2 regions of the Streptomyces sp. NPDC021100 genome follow, and region 2 is predicted to be linked to the other one. Evidence: riboswitches for the same ligand, from Rfam matches in the RefSeq annotation. Region 2 holds a riboswitch; the other holds the start of a gene.
The links. A riboswitch is a leader RNA that binds a small molecule or an ion and turns the genes downstream of it on or off. The one in region 2 is predicted to bind thiamine pyrophosphate.
Positions count from the first base shown of each region.

Region 1: linked by a shared signal. The riboswitch ahead of thiO (glycine oxidase ThiO) and the one ahead of thiC (phosphomethylpyrimidine synthase ThiC) in region 2 are both predicted to bind thiamine pyrophosphate.

Region 1 covers NZ_JBIRQH010000015.1:65,816-73,608, forward strand. Annotated here, with positions in the region: gene ACH4PU_RS24735 (hypothetical protein) at 1-342, opposite strand, end outside; gene thiE (thiamine phosphate synthase) at 414-1,091, opposite strand; gene ACH4PU_RS24745 (helix-turn-helix domain-containing protein) at 1,172-1,537, opposite strand; gene ACH4PU_RS24750 (NAD(P)/FAD-dependent oxidoreductase) at 1,681-2,943, opposite strand; TPP riboswitch at 3,087-3,199, shown strand; gene thiO (glycine oxidase ThiO) at 3,197-4,390, shown strand; gene thiS (sulfur carrier protein ThiS) at 4,387-4,608, shown strand; gene ACH4PU_RS24765 (thiazole synthase) at 4,610-5,413, shown strand; gene pknB (Stk1 family PASTA domain-containing Ser/Thr kinase) at 5,679-7,643, shown strand; gene ACH4PU_RS24775 (deoxyribonuclease IV) at 7,652-7,793, shown strand, end outside.
Region 2 covers NZ_JBIRQH010000003.1:361,815-369,607, reverse strand. Annotated here, with positions in the region: gene ACH4PU_RS08355 (metallophosphoesterase) at 1-212, shown strand, start outside; gene ACH4PU_RS08350 (hypothetical protein) at 394-1,275, shown strand; gene ACH4PU_RS08345 (VWA domain-containing protein) at 1,289-2,611, opposite strand; gene thiC (phosphomethylpyrimidine synthase ThiC) at 2,716-4,527, opposite strand; TPP riboswitch at 4,522-4,656, opposite strand; gene ACH4PU_RS08335 (YibE/F family protein) at 4,718-6,211, shown strand; gene ACH4PU_RS08330 (hypothetical protein) at 6,295-6,495, shown strand; gene ACH4PU_RS08325 (SPFH domain-containing protein) at 6,572-7,793, shown strand, end outside.

The DNA.
Region 1 (7,793 bases), on a different contig from region 2:
CGAGCACTTGAGCGTGAGGGACTTCCCGCTGAGGGTGCCGGAGCAGGTGCGCTTGCCGCCGTCGGACGCCAGGGCCGCCTGCCCGGCGACGATCGTCAGGGCGACCGGTCCCTCGGCGGACTGCGCCAGGTAGGCGCCCCCGGGAGAGCCGATGAGCTTGTCCTCGGACCCATCGCCCTTCGCGCCCCCGCCGTCCTGGCCCGAAGCGGCGGACTGTCCCGCCGACTGCTCCGGCTTGGCGTCGGCCTTCTTGCCGTCCTTGTCGTCGCTCCCGCTGGAGCACCCCGTCATCAGCACAGCGGCGATGAGCGCCGCCCCCGTGATCTGTGCCGCCTTGCGCACTGCCCGTTCTCCTTCGTCGTGTTCCACGTCACACCGCCCATTGGACGCGAACACGACAACCTACCGGAGGATCAGTCGCGTTCCCGGATCCGGCGGGCCAGGCGGGCCGCGGCGGCACCGGGGTCGTCGGCCTCGGTGAGGGCGCGGACGACGACGACACGCCGGGCCCCGGCGTCCAGGACCTCGTCCAGGTTGCTCTCGTCGATGCCGCCGATGGCGAACCAGGGCCGCTCGGGCCGCAGCGCGGCGGTGTGCCGCACCAGGGACAGGCCGGGCGCGGAGCGGCCGGGCTTGGTGGGGGTGGGCCAGCAGGGGCCGGTGCAGAAGTAGTCCACGCCCGGTTCGCGCATCGCCGCCTCGGCCTCCGCCTCGCTGTGCGTGGAGCGGCCGATCAGCACGTCGTCGCCGAGGATGGCGCGCGCGGCGGGCACGGGAAGGTCGCCCTGGCCCAGGTGCAGGACGTCGGAGCGGATCGCGTGGGCCACGTCGGCGCGGTCGTTCACCGCGAGCAGCCGGCCGTGCCGGCGGGCGGCGTCGGCCAGGACGGCCAGGTGCTCCAGCTCCTCACCGGCCTCCATGCCCTTGTCACGGAGCTGCACGACGTCCACACCGCCGGCGAGGACCGCGTCCAGGAACTCCGGCAGGTCGCCCTGGCGCTTGCGGGCGTCGGTGCACAGGTACAGCCGGGCGCCGGTCAGAGCCGCACGGGCCGTCGGGGCGTACGGGAGCGTACGGGCGGTGGCGGACATCGGGTTGTTCCCCCCGGGGTCGGCGGTGCGCGGACGGGACGGGCCCGCCCGCGCACCGCGGGCTGTTCACTGCGGAACGGTCAGACGGCGAGCGCCTGGGCGCGCCGCTTCACCTCCGTGCCGCGATTCTCCCGCAGCGCCTGCGCGGGCGTGCCCGGCAGGGTGGGGTCCGGAGTGAACAGCCACTCCAGCATCTCCTCGTCGGTGAACCCGTCGTCCTTGAGCAGCGTCAAGGTCCCGGCCAGGCCCTTCACCACCTTGCCCTCGCCGATGAAGGCGGCGGGCACCTGGAGCACCCGGTTCTCCCCGCGGCGCACGGCGATCAGCTGGCCCTCCTTCACCAACTGCCGTACGCGCGTCACCTCCACGTCGAGCATCTCGGCGATGTCGGGGAGGGTGAGCCACTCGGAAACGAGGGCATCGGTCTTCGTGTCAATCTCGGTCACGGGACAAGCGTGCCATCCTGCGGGGGGAGTCGGTACCCGGGGACACCCGAGGGTGTGTCCCGCGGCAACGCGGCTTCGCCGCGACAAGGGGGTCCGGGGGCTTGCCCCCAGGAATCGGCGAAGGGGAGGGACCGGGGCACACCTCACCCCACCGCCGCCTTCAGCGGCACCGCCGGATCGGCCACCCGCCCCCGGTCCACCACCGCGCCCCGCTCGATCAGCTTCCGCCCCTGCGCCAGATCCCGCGGCCGCCCCACCGCCAGCACCGCCACCAGCACCCCGCCCCGCAGCCAGCACACGGTCCACGCCGCCCCCGCCGGATCCCCCCGCCACACCAGCTCGTCAGCGGCCGCGTGATGCCCCGCGTACTGCACGAACCGCCCGAACTGCTCGGACCAGAAGTACGGCACCGGGTCGTAGACCGGCCCCTCGGCCGGCCCGTGCACGATGTTCGCGGCGACGGTCTTCGGCCCCTGCAGGGCGTTGTCCCAGTGGTGGACGAGGAGCCGTTCGCCGTACCGCGCGGAGGGGAAGGAGGCGCAGTCCCCGACCGCGTACACGTCCGGGACGGACGTCCGCAGCCGGTCGTCGGTGACGACGGACCGGTCCGCCGCGAGCTCGACGCCCGAGCCGGCGAGCCAGCCGGTGGCGGGCCGCGCGCCGATGCCGACGACGACGGCGTCGGCGGTCAGCCGGGTGCCGTCGGCCAGCAGCACGGCGCCCGGCTCCAGGGCGGCCACCCGGGCGCCGGTGAGCAGCCGGGCGCCGCTCTGCTCGTACCAGCCGGCCATGTGCGCGGCGACCTCGGCGGGCAGCGCGCCGGCGAGCGGGCGGTCGGCGGCCTCGACGACGGTCACCCGGCAGCCGGCCTCGCGGGCGGCGGTGGCGAACTCGGCGCCGATCCAGCCGGCGCCGACGGCGACCACGTCGCCCTTCCGCTCCAGCAGTGGCCGCAGCCGCTCCGCGTCGTCCAGGGTGCGCAGCAGGTGGACGCCGTGCAGGTCCTCGGCGCCGGGCAGCCGGACCGGCTCGGCGCCGGTGGCCACCACCAGGACGTCGTACGGGACGGGCCCGCGCGGCGTGTCCACCTCGTGGTCGGCGGCGCGCAGCCCGGTGACCTCCAGGCCGAGTGCGAGCTCGATGTCCAGGGAGGCGAAGTCGACCTCGAACGCGGACCCGTCCGCCTTGCCGAGCAGCACCGACTTGGACAGCGGAGGCCGGTCGTAGGGCGGGTGGGGTTCGGCGCCCAGCAGGGTGATCGTGCCCTCCCAGCCCTGTTCGCGGAGGGCGACGGCGGTCTGCACGCCGGCCATGCCGGCGCCGGCGACGACGACGCGCCGCCGCGCCGTGCCTCCCGCCGGCTCGTCGGGGGCCGTACCACTGCGGGTGTTCGTCTGCTCACTCACCCGATCACTGTAGGCGGGCGGACGAGGTCCGCCGGAGCACCGTGCGGCGAGACCTCCGACACAACACCCCCGCGCCGCGCGCCCCCAGGGCGGTGCCCGCCGCCTTCCGCCGCGTTCGCGGCCCGTACTAGGGTGGCCGGTGCACAAGCACTCGCGGGAGCCCGGACGGACCGGGCTGAGAGGGAGGCTGGACGGCCTCCGACCGTACGAACCTGATCCGGGTCATGCCGGCGAAGGGAGGGGCTGGACGCCCATGCACGCGTCTCTGCGCACCGGACCGTACGACGTCCTGGTGGCCGGCGGCGGGATCATCGGCCTGGTGACCGCCTGGCGGGCCGCCCAGCGGGGCCTGCGGACCGCCGTCGCCGACCCGGCGCCCGGCGGCGGGGCCGCCCTGGTGGCCGCCGGGATGCTGGCCGCCGTCACCGAACTGCACTACGGCGAGCAGGCGCTGCTCGCCCTCAACCTGGCCTCGGCCCGCCGCTACCCCGCGTTCACGGCCGAGCTGGAGGAGGCGAGCGGCCGGGACACCGGCTACCGCGCCTGCGGCACCCTCGCCGTGGCCCTCGACGCCGACGACCGCGCCCACCTGCGCGAACTCGGCGCGTTCCAGCGGCGCTGCGGGCTGGAGGCGGAGTGGCTGACCGGCCGCGAGTGCCGCCGTCTGGAGCCGATGCTCGCCCCGGGCGTCCAGGGCGGCCTGCGGGTGGACGGCGACCACCAGACCGACCCCCGGCGGCTGGCCGCCGCCCTGCTGACCGCCTGCGAACGCGCCGGGGTGACCCTGCACCGCGCGGCCGTCACCCGGGTGCTGCTCGACGGCGACCGGGCCGCGGGCGCCGAACTCGCCGACGGACAGCGGATCGCCGCCGGCCAGACCGTCCTGGCGGCCGGCAGCCACAGCGGACGGATGGCCGGGCTGCCCGACGCCGTCCTGCCACCGGTCCGCCCGGTGAAGGGCCAGACCCTGCGGCTGCGCGTCCCCGAGGCGTACCGGCCGTTCCTCTCCCGCACCGTCCGGGCGGTCGTCCGCGGCAATCCCGTCTACCTGGTGCCCCGGGAGAACGGCGAGCTGGTGATCGGCGCGACCACCGAGGAGCTCGGCTGGGACACCACCGTCACCGCCGGCGGCGTCTACGAACTGCTGCGCGACGCGCACGAGCTGGTGCCCGGCCTCACCGAACTGCCGCTCGCCGAGACCTCCGCCGGGCTGCGCCCCGGTTCCCCCGACAACGCGCCCCTCCTCGGCCCGACCGACCTGCCGGGCCTGCACCTGGCCACCGGCCACCACCGCAACGGCGTCCTGCTGACCCCGCTCACCGGGGACGTCATGGCCGAGGTGCTCACCACCGGGCGGCTGCCCGAGGAGGCCCGCCCGTTCACCCCCCGCCGGTTCGCCGCACCCGGCGCCGCCCCTTCCGCCCTCGCCCAGGAGCCCTCCGCATGACCGACGTCCACACCATCCACGTCAACGGCGAGCGGCGCGCCGTCCCGCCCGGGACCACCCTCGCCGCCCTCGTCACCGGCCTCACCGGCCGCCCCGGCTCCCCGGGCGGCGTGGCCGCCGCCGTCAACGAGGCCGTCGTCCCGCGCGGCAGCTGGGCGGACACGCCCCTGCGCGACGGCGACCGCGTCGAGGTCCTCACCGCGGTGCAGGGAGGCTGACGTGGCGGACGACGTGCTCACCATCGCCGGCACCCCGTTCGCCTCCCGCCTGATCATGGGAACGGGCGGGGCGCCCAGCCTCGACGTCCTGGAACGGGCCCTGCTCGCCTCCGGCACCGAACTGACCACCGTCGCGATGCGCCGCCTCGACCCGGCGGTCCGCGGCTCGGTCCTCTCGGTCCTGGAGCGGCACGGCATCCGGGTGCTGCCCAACACCGCCGGCTGCTTCACCGCCGGCGAGGCCGTCCTCACCGCCCGGCTGGCCCGCGAGGCGCTGGGCACCGACTGGGTGAAGCTGGAGGTCATCGCCGACGAGCGCACCCTGCTCCCCGACCCGATCGAACTGCTCGACGCGGCGGAGATCCTCGTCGACGACGGCTTCACCGTCCTCCCCTACACCAACGACGACCCGGTCCTCGCCCGCCGCCTGGAAGACGTCGGCTGCGCCGCGATCATGCCCCTCGGCTCCCCCATCGGCTCCGGCCTCGGCATCCGCAACCCGCACAACTTCCAGCTCATCACCGAGCGGGCCAAGGTCCCCGTCATCCTGGACGCGGGCGCCGGCACGGCCTCGGACGCGGCCCTCGCCATGGAGCTGGGGTGCGCGGCCGTGATGCTCGCGTCGGCGGTGACGCGGGCCCAGGAGCCGGTGCTGATGGCGGAGGCGATGCGGCACGCGGTCGAGGCGGGGCGCCTCGCACACCGGGCGGGCCGCATCCCGCGCCGGCACTTCGCGGAGGCGTCGTCGCCGACGGCGGGCCTGGCGGTCCTGGATCCGGAGCGGCCGGCTTTCAGCGCGCGCTGAGGGGTGGTGCCCCGGTCCCGCCCTTTCACCGTTTCTTGCGGGGGCTCCGCCCCCGCACCCCCGAAGCGCGCTGCGCGCGCTGTCCTCAAACGCCGGACGGGCTGATTTCAGCCCGTCCGGCGTTTGAGGACGAGCGGCGAAGCCGCGATAAGGGGGTCTGGGGCGCAGCCCCAGGAACCGGCGAAGGGGCGGGACCGGGGCACACACCACCGTCCGGCCCCACAACCGCACAGCTCACCGCCGATCACTCGTAGACTCGTCAACCGTGGATACGACCCTGCCGGACCCCCTCGTCGACCAGCTGCTCGACGGCCGCTACCGCATTCAGGCGCGGGTAGCCGCAGGCGGCATGGCCACGGTGTACCGGGCGCTGGACACCCGGCTCGACCGGGTGCTCGCCGTGAAGGTGATGCACCCGGCCCTCGCCGCGGACAAGGTCTTCGTCGAACGCTTCATCCGGGAGGCCAAGTCCGCGGCCCGCCTGGACCACCCGAACGTGGTGAGCGTCTACGACCAGGGGACGGACGGCGGATACGTCTACCTCGCGATGGAGTACGTGGCCGGCTGCACCCTGCGGGACGTGCTGCGCGAGCGGGGCGCGCTCCAGCCGAGGGCGGCGCTGGACATCGTGGAACCGGTGCTGGCCGCGCTGGGCGCCGCCCACCGCGCGGGCCTGGTGCACCGGGACATGAAGCCGGAGAACGTGCTGATCGGCGACGACGGCCGGGTCAAGGTCGCCGACTTCGGCCTGGCGCGCACCGTGGGTACCAACAGCGCCACCAACACCGGCTCCATCCTGGGCACCGTCTCCTATCTGGCCCCCGAGCAGATCGAGCACGGCACGGCGGACACCCGCACCGACGTCTACGCCTGCGGCGTCGTCCTCTACGAGATGCTCACCGGCGTCAAGCCGCACAGCGGCGCCAGCCCGGCCCAGGTCCTCTACCAGCACCTGCACCGGGACGTGCCGCCCCCGTCGCAGGAGGTCCCGGGGCTGGCCCCGGAGCTGGACGACCTGGTGACGGTGGCCACAGCCCGCGATCCCGAGCTGCGCCCGTCGGACGCGGTCGGCATGCTGGGCCTGGTGCGGGCCGCCCGCGCCACGCTGACCCGCGAGCAGCTGGACGCCCGTCCGCCGCTGGCCGCGGGCCCGGCCGTGGCGGGCGACGACGAGGAGGCGACGAGCGTCCTGCCGCGCCCGGTCACCGCGCAGCCGCTGCCCCCGGCGGAGACCCCCGAGCCGGACCCGATGGACATGACGGCGCGGTTCGACGGCCCGCCCGAGCCCCCGCCGCCGCCCGCTCCCCCGGCCCGCCCCCGGCGGTTCGCCGCCCTGCGGCGCCGGCCGCGGCGCGCGGTGCTGATCGTGGCCGGCGTGCTGCTGGCCCTGCTGGCCGGCACGGGCGTCTGGTACATCAACGCGGGCCAGTTCACCTCCGTCCCCGCCGTACTGGACCTCACCCAGGCGCAGGCGGAGAAGAAGCTGGGCAAGGCCGGGCTCAAGGTCCGCCTCCAGCCCGAGTTCAGCGACACCGTCGAGCGCGGCCATGTGATGTCCACCGACCCCAAGCCCGGCGAGCGCATCCGGAACACCGGCCGGGTGACCGTCGTCGTCTCCCGCGGCCCGGAGCGGGCCGAGGTCCCCAACGTCGTCGGCATGCGGCTGGACGACGCGAAGAAACGGATCACCCAGGCGGGCCTGACGGTCGGCGACGTCCGGACGCAGTTCAGCGACGAGACCCCGCAGGGCGAGGTGCTCTCCAGCGACCCCCGCGGCGGCGACGAGCGGCGCCCCGACTCCCCGGTGTCCCTGATCGTCAGCAAGGGCGAGCCGGTGGAGGTGCCGGACGTGTCCGGCCTGTCGCCCGACGACGCCCAGTCGCTGCTGAGCGACGCGGGCCTGCGGATCAAGGTCTCGGACGCGCAGGTGTACTCCGACCGGGAGAAGGGCGACGTCGCCGAGCAGTCCCCCGCCCGGGGCGTGCAGGTGGCCAAGGGCGACACCGTGACCGTCACCCTGTCCAAGGGCAAGGAGATGCTCACCGTCCCGGACGTCACCGGCCGCAGCGAGGCCGACGCCAAGCGGATCCTGACCTCCGCCGGCTTCCAGGTCCGGGTGGACCGGCCGTTCTTCTTCCCCAAGGACTCCGTGGACAGCCAGTCCGTCCGGGCCGGCGACAAGGCCGCCCGCGGCGACACGATCACCATCCGCCTCAAGGGAGCCCTGTGATGTCCGGGATGTCCGGTGCTGTGACGGCGGGCATACCCCGCAACCCCGTCGGCGGCCACATCCCGGTGGCCGGCGGCCTGGCCCGCACCGGCCTGCCGTACGCCCGCGAGATCGGCGCCGAGGCCGTACAGGTCTTCGTCGCCAACCCGC
Region 2 (7,793 bases):
TGGAGACCTACGGCGGCAGCCGCGTGGTGCACGGCCACAGCCCCATCCCGTACCTCCTCGGCGACGTGCCCGGCGAGGACTCCGACGGCGAGGACAGCACCCCCGTCGTGGAGGGCCCGCACCTGTACGCGGACGGTCTGGCCCTCGCCATGGACGGCGGCGTCACCATGGCCGGAAAGCTGCTGGTGGTGCAACTGCCGCTCGCGGACTGAGGATTATCCGACCGGTTCATGGGCAGGTTGGGATTCCCACCGCCGCGGGGGAATTCGCGAAACGCACTGTCACCCCGCGCCGGTGCGGCTCTACCATCGGCTTATCCGTAGCAGGCTCTCCTCCGTTTCCGCCCCATGCAGGCGCCGTCGGCGCCAAGGGCTTCCTACGGAGCATCGGGGGATGCACATGAACAGCGCTCCGCATCTGCTGGCCGAGGACCGCCCGGAATTCGAGCGGGTCCTGGACCTGGCACTGCGCTCGGCGGACCGGGATCCGGAGATCAGCGCACTGATCGCCGCGGAAGGACGGCGACTCGACACCGAACAGCTGCGGACTTCGGCCGTCCGGGCCATGACCGCCATTTCGGCGAGCGCGCTGCCGGAATACCGGAATTACGTCAGGGCGCGCGAGGAACTGCGCAGAACGCACCACCGTTCCGCCGCGGCCGGTTCCCGCGGACGCGGCCGGCAGGAGGGCACCGGCTCCGACGGCCCGGGCGCCTCCGGGGCGGGCGCGGGGGCGGTGCTCACCGTCCTGGCACCGGTCCTCGCCGGGATAGCCGCCTTCCTGTTCCTCCTCATCGGCTATGTGCTCGAGGTGATCGGGACCGAGAGCTCGGTGGCCCGGCCGATGGTGACGGCGGGCTGGTGGTTCGCCGGCCTCACGGCCGCCGGCGCGCTGATCGCCATGGGCGCACTGCTGCTCATGGCGTTGCGCAACGGACGTCCGGGCGCCCCCGGAACCGTGAAGTCCGCCGCCGGCCCCTCCCGTGTCCCCCGGCTCGAACTGGACGCCGACCGGGCCCGGGACGCCTGGCACGAAGCCCTGCTGCACCGCGGCCTCCTGCCCTTCCTGCGCCAGGCCCTGGCCGACGCACCCGTGGCGCCCGACTCCTCGTACGTGCCGGGACCGCGGGAGGAGCGGGGCCGCACCTCGCGGCTGGGCTTCTCCAGCCCGGGCTTCTCCAGCCACGAGGAGCAGCCGGGTCCCCACCTCCGGCCCCGCTTCACCAGCCCGGACTACACCGGTCCGGAGCTCGGGAAGCCCAACGGCCGGGAGTGAGGCCCGTGTCGGCTCACGGCGCGGGACGGGAGGCGTCCGGTCCGAGGACACCGGCCTGCCGGGCCGCGGCGACCCAGGCGGGGAACTGGGACAGCAGCCGGTCGTAGAGCTCCTGGTCGGAAACGGTGGTGATGTCGTCCACGGCGAAGAACCCGACGTTGTCGAGGGAACGGTCCGGCAGGGTGTCGAACCGTTCCAGCACCCCGTAGTCGGCCCGCCCGAGCCCCACGAACTGCCAGAAGACGGGCTCCTTCACGGCGGCCCGGAGCTGCCCTTCGATCCGCTCGTCCTCGTACACACCGCCGTCGGAGAAGAACAGGACGAGGGTCGGGTCGGCGGACGGGTTCGTCCGGACGTCCTTCCGGACCTTGGCGATCACTTTCGGCTCGTTGTTCCCCCAGCCGATGCGGCCCATGTCGGTCTGCCCGGCGCGGCGCTCCTCCAGCCCGTGCTCCCAGGGGTCGTCGAGCCGCACATGCAGGGAGATCCACTCCGGCAGGTCGGCCGGCCGCAGATCGGGCAGCCGGGCCGGGCGGTCGGCGAAGACCCACGCCTCCAGCGTGCCGTCGTCGTCCAACTGCGCGGCGACGGCCGCCATCCGCTCCACCACACCGGCGACCACACCGTCGTCGTACAGCTCGCTCATCGAACCGGACGCGTCGAGCACCAGGATCACGCGCGCCCGAAGTCCGTCGGCGCCCCGCTTCCTGAGGCTGACGGACACCTGTTCTTTGCGCAGCTCCAGCCGTTCGCGCAGTTCGAGGGGGAGAGACTCCTCGACGGGAGCCACCGGCGCCGCTTCCCCCGCCACCACCACGCCGAAGTCGGTGGCGAGTCCGGCCAGCCCGGTGTCGTACCCCTGGCCGACCGCACGGAACTTCCAGCGGCCGTCCCGCACATACAACTCCCCGCACACGAGCGCGGTTTCCGGCCCGACGGACATCTCGTACCGGGCCAGCACCGCACCCGTCACGGCGTCCAGCAGCTCCAGCGTCAGCCCGCTCACCTCGCCGAACGTCCCCCCGTCCGCCGCGGCGCAGAGGACGACCCGTTCGACGTCGGCCTCCAGACCGCTCCGGTCGACCAGGACGGTATCGGTGACCAGCCCCTCCGCCTCCGTCCGCTTTCCGCGGTGCGCGACGGCGCCCGAGGCGTGCCGCGGCTGGTTGTAGAAGACGAAGTCGCCGTCGCCGCGCACCGTTCCGCCGGCGGTGAGGAGCAGGGCGGTGGCATCGACGTCCGGCGCTCCCGGCACGGCTTTCCAGCTGAGCACGGCGTGCACAGCGGTCACGGGCACCACGCGGTTGGCGCCCTTGCCCAGGGATATGTCATTCATCCGGCCAGTCTCACGGCGAACAACGGAACCGGACAATCCGCCGGCCCGGGGCAGCCCCACGAGCGGAGCTCCCCCGGTCCCGTCACCGGCCGGCGCACCCGCCGTCAGTCGGCGAGCGGAAGGTACACCCTGTTCCCGGACGCGGCGAACTCCTCCGACTTGGCCCGCATCCCCGCCTCGATGTCCGTAGCGCCCAGGTCACCGCCGTGCTCGCGGCGGATGTCCTGAGAGATCTTCATCGAGCAGAACTTGGGCCCGCACATGGAGCAGAAGTGCGCGGTCTTCGCCGGTTCGGCGGGCAGCGTCTCGTCGTGGAAGGCGCGGGCGGTGTCCGGGTCGAGGGCCAGGTTGAACTGGTCCTCCCAGCGGAACTCGAACCGCGCGTCGGAGAGCGCGTCGTCCCATTCCTGGGCGCCGGGGTGGCCCTTGGCCAGGTCGGCGGCGTGTGCGGCGATCTTGTACGTGATGACGCCGGTCTTGACGTCGTCGCGGTCCGGCAGCCCCAGGTGCTCCTTGGGGGTGACGTAGCAGAGCATCGCCGTGCCCCACCAGGCGATCATCGCGGCGCCGATGCCCGACGTGATGTGGTCGTACGCGGGCGCGACGTCCGTCGTCAGGGGGCCGAGGGTGTAGAACGGCGCCTCCTCGCAGATCTCCTGCTGGAGGTCGATGTTCTCCTTGATCTTGTGCATCGGGACATGGCCCGGGCCCTCGATCATCGTCTGGACGTTGTGCCGCTTCGCGATCGCATTGAGCTCGCCCAGCGTGCGCAGTTCGGCGAATTGCGCCTCGTCGTTCGCGTCCGCGATCGAACCCGGGCGGAGCCCGTCACCGAGGGAGTACGTGACGTCGTAGGCCGCGAGGATCTCGCAGAGCTCCTCGAAGTTCTCGTAGAGGAACGATTCCTTGTGGTGCGCCAGGCACCAGGCGGCCATGATCGAACCGCCCCGGGAGACGATGCCGGTCTTCCGGCGCGCGGTCAGCGGGACGTAGCGCAGGAGTACGCCGGCGTGGACGGTCATGTAGTCCACGCCCTGCTCGGCCTGCTCGATGACCGTGTCCTTGTAGATCTCCCAGCTGAGCTCCTCGGCCTTGCCGTCCACCTTCTCCAGCGCCTGGTAGAGCGGCACGGTGCCGATGGGGACGGGGGAGTTGCGCAGCACCCACTCGCGGGTGGTGTGGATGTTGCGGCCGGTGGAGAGGTCCATCACCGTGTCGGCGCCCCAGCGGGTGGCCCAGGTCATCTTCTCGACCTCCTCCTCGATGGAGGAGGTGACGGCCGAGTTGCCGATGTTGGCGTTCACCTTGACCAGGAACTTCTTGCCGATGATCATCGGCTCGATCTCCGGGTGGTTCACATTGGCCGGGAGGACGGCCCGGCCGGCCGCGATCTCCTCGCGGACGGTCTCCGGGGAGACGTTCTCCCGGAGGGCGACGTACTCCATCTCCTCGGTGATCTCACCGCGGCGCGCGTAGGCGAGCTGCGTCACGGCGGTGCCGGACCGGCCCCTGCGGGGCTGGCGGGGGCGGCCGGGGAAGACCGCGTCGAGGTTCTTCAGGCCGCCGCGCGGCGACGTGTGCTTGATGCCGTCGTCCTCCGGGCGCATCGGGCGGCCCGCGTACTCCTCGGTGTCACCGCGGCCGATGATCCAGTTCTCGCGCAGCGGCGGCAGGCCCCGGCGGACGTCCGTGGTGACGTCCGGGTCCGTGTAGGGGCCCGAGGTGTCGTACAGCTGTACGTCCTGTCCGTTGGTCAGGTGCACCCGGCGCACCGGGACCCGGAGGTCGGGGCGGGAGCCGGTGACGTAGTCCTTGTGCCAGCCGATCCGTCCGATCTGTCCGGTGCGTTCCGTGGCCTCGGCCGTCGGTCGCGTGGTGGACGGGTCGGCAGACGTGCGTGCGTCCTGCGAGGTCATATGACCGTAACTCCCTACGCCGGCATTACCCGGTAACAGGTTCAGCGGTCGACGCAGCGGCTTCCGTACCGTTCGTACGGAGGTCAGCGCCCTCTCAGCCCGGTGCTCCGAGCTCCCGCGATTGCAAAGGTGACACAACGCTAGCGCCTTCCGGCGCCGGAGTGCCAGAGGGGCTTGCGATGATCGGGCGATGACCGCCAGCGACGCCGTTCCCCCGCCCCGGCCGCCCTCGTCCCCGCATGGATCCGGCCATGGTCGCGGGCGGGGGCGGGGGCGGGGACGGGCGCGGAGGCGGCGGAAGGGGTTCGGGTTCGGGGTGGACGCGGGGCACGGTCATGGCCAGCACGGTCACGGGCATGGCCATCATGGCCACAGTCACAGCCACGGCCCCGCCGCTCCCGTCTCCCACCGGCTGCGCAAGGTGATCGCGGCGGTGCTGATCCCGTTCACGGCGGCGGTGCTGGTGGGGCTGGTGGTGCTGTGGCCGGGGGGCGCGCCGCCGCACTCGCACAGCGGGCTCGGGCTGGACCGGCATACGGAGTCGGGGCGGGTGGTGAAACAGGAGGAGGTGGCGTGCGCCGGGGGCGCGGGAGCCGCCGGGGCGCCGGGGGGCGGTCAGGCTCCGCCGCCGCAGGGAGCAGGGGCGCCGGGTGGTCCGGCCCCGGCCGAAGGCCCTTGCCGGTCGGCCGTCATCGAAGTCTCCTCGGGGCCCGACAAGGGCCGTACGTTCACCGAGATCGTGCACCCCGGGGCGTCCCGGCAGTACACGGTGGGGCAGCGGGTCATCCTCGCCTACGCCCCCAAGGCCCCCGAGAACCTGCGCTACTCGGTCATGGACGTGGACCGCGACCTCCCGGTCGGCCTGCTGGCCGGGCTGTTCGCCGTGGCGGTGGTGGCCATCGGACGGCTGCGCGGCGTCTTCGCACTGGTGGCCCTCGTCATCAGCTTCGGCGTGCTGACGCTGTTCATCCTCCCCGCGGTGCTCCAGGGTTCGGACCCACTGCTGGTCGCGGTGGTCGGCGGCAGCGCGATCATGCTGATCGCGCTGTACCTGTGCCACGGCCTCAACGCCCGCACGTCGGTGGCGGTCCTGGGGACGCTCACCTCGCTGCTGGTCATCGGGCTGCTGGGGTCGTGGTTCATCGACTGGGCGCGGCTGACGGGGAACACCGACGACCAGACCGCACTCGTCCACGGGCTCTTCCCGGGCATCGAGACCCAGGGCCTGCTGCTGGCGGGGATCATCATCGGCTCGCTGGGCGTCCTCGACGACGTGACGGTCACGCAGACCTCGGCGGTGTGGGAGCTGAAGGAGGCGGATCCCTCGGCGAGTTGGCGCAAATTGTACGGTGCGGCGATGCGCATCGGGCGGGACCATATCGCCTCTGTCGTCAACACGCTCGTGATGGCGTACGCCGGTGCGTCACTGCCGTTGCTCCTGTTGTTCTCGATCGCCGACAGCGGCGTGGGAACGGTGGCCACGAGCGAGATCGTCGCGGAGGAGATCGTACGGACGCTGGTCGGCAGCATCGGGCTCGTGCTCTCGGTGCCGGTGACGACACTGCTGGCGGCGCTCGTTGTCAGTGCCGACCGGCACACTGAGGGTGAGGGAGCGGACACCGGGCCCGGGGGCGGCACCGGTGCGCGGTCCGGTGGCGGCCGGCGCCGCCGGGCGAAGCGCTAGCGCGGCGGGGCCCGGGCGGTACGGGCGCCGGCGGGCGCCCGCTCGCAGGTGTTTGTCGGTGGGGTGGCCGGACGGGGGGTGCCGTGATCGGGGAGACGGGCCGGGTGACGGGGGCGATCGGCCCCGGGCTGGTCGGCGAGGTGATGCTCCGTGTGCGCGGGGGCGCCGAGGCGTTCCTGGCGTACGCGGTGGAACCGGGCGAGCGCATCACGCGGGGGACGCTCGTGGTGGTCGTGGAGTACCAGCCGCCCCGCACGGTCTATGTGACATCCGCCTACGGGTGACCCGCCCGACGGTGACCAGCGCCCGACGGGTCACGACGCGCCCACCGGGCCGCAACGCAAAAGGGGGAAACGGGACATGTTCATCGGGATCGTGGCGGGGGCCGTCGTGGTGGCCGTCGCCCTCGCGGTAGGGCTGTTCAAGTTGATGTGGCGCGTCGCGGAGCCCAACGAGGCGCTGGTCATCTCCGGCTCGAAGCACCGCACGGAGGGCCTCGGGGAGGGGATGGGCTTCCGGATCGTCACCGGGCGGGGCACGCTGGTGCTGCCCGGGGTGCAGGTGGTGCGCAAGCTGTCCCTGGACCTCAACGAGGCGCAGTTGAACGTGGATTGCGTGACGAACCAGGGCATACCGCTCAAGGTCCATGGCGTGGTCATCTTCAAGGTCGGCGACGACTTCGTCTCGATCGCCAACGCCGCCCGCCGCTTCCTGGACCAGCAGAAGTTCATGTCCGAGCGGGTGCACAACGTGTTCGCCGGACACCTGCGGTCGATCGTCGGCGGGCTGACCGTGGAGGACATGATCCGCGACCGGGAGCGGCTGACGGGCGAGACCCGGGCGGCCTCCGGCACCGAGATGGAGAAGCTCGGCCTGATCATCGACTCCCTGCAGATCCACGAGATCCAGGACCCGACCGGCTACATCAAGAACCTCTCCGCGCCGCACGCCGCGGCCGTGCACCGGGACGCCCGGATCGCCCAGGCCGAGGCGGACCGGCTGGCCACCGAGGCCGAGCAGGCAGCGGCCGCGCGGATGGCCGAGGCCACCCGGGACAGCGAGATACTCCAGGCCGGCTACCAGGCCGAGCGGGACGGCGCCGCGGCCAAGGCGCGGCAGGCCGGTCCGCTGGCCGAGGCGGCGGCACAGCAGGAGGTCGTGGTCCAGGAGACGCGGGTGGCGGAGCTGGCGGCGCGGCGCCGGGAGCAGCAGCTCCAGGCGGACGTCCGGAAGCCGGCCGACGCCGCCGCGTACAAGACGCGCACCCTGGCGGAGGCCGAGCGGGACGCCCGGATCTCGGCGGCGCAGGCGCTGGCCCGGGAGACGGAGCTGGCCGCCGCGGCCGACGCGACGCGCGTGAAGACGGAGGCCGCGGCCGAGGCGGAGGCCACCAAGGCGCGCGGCCTGGCCGAGGCGGCCTCGACGCGGGCCACCGGTGAGGCGGAGGCCGCGTCCGGGCAGGCGCAGGGCGTGGCCGAGGCCGAGGCGGCCAAGGCCCAGGGCCTGGCGGGGGCCGAGGCGGCCAAGGCGCAGGGGCTCGCCGAGGCGGAGGCCACCCGGGCGCGCGGGCTGGCGGAGGCCG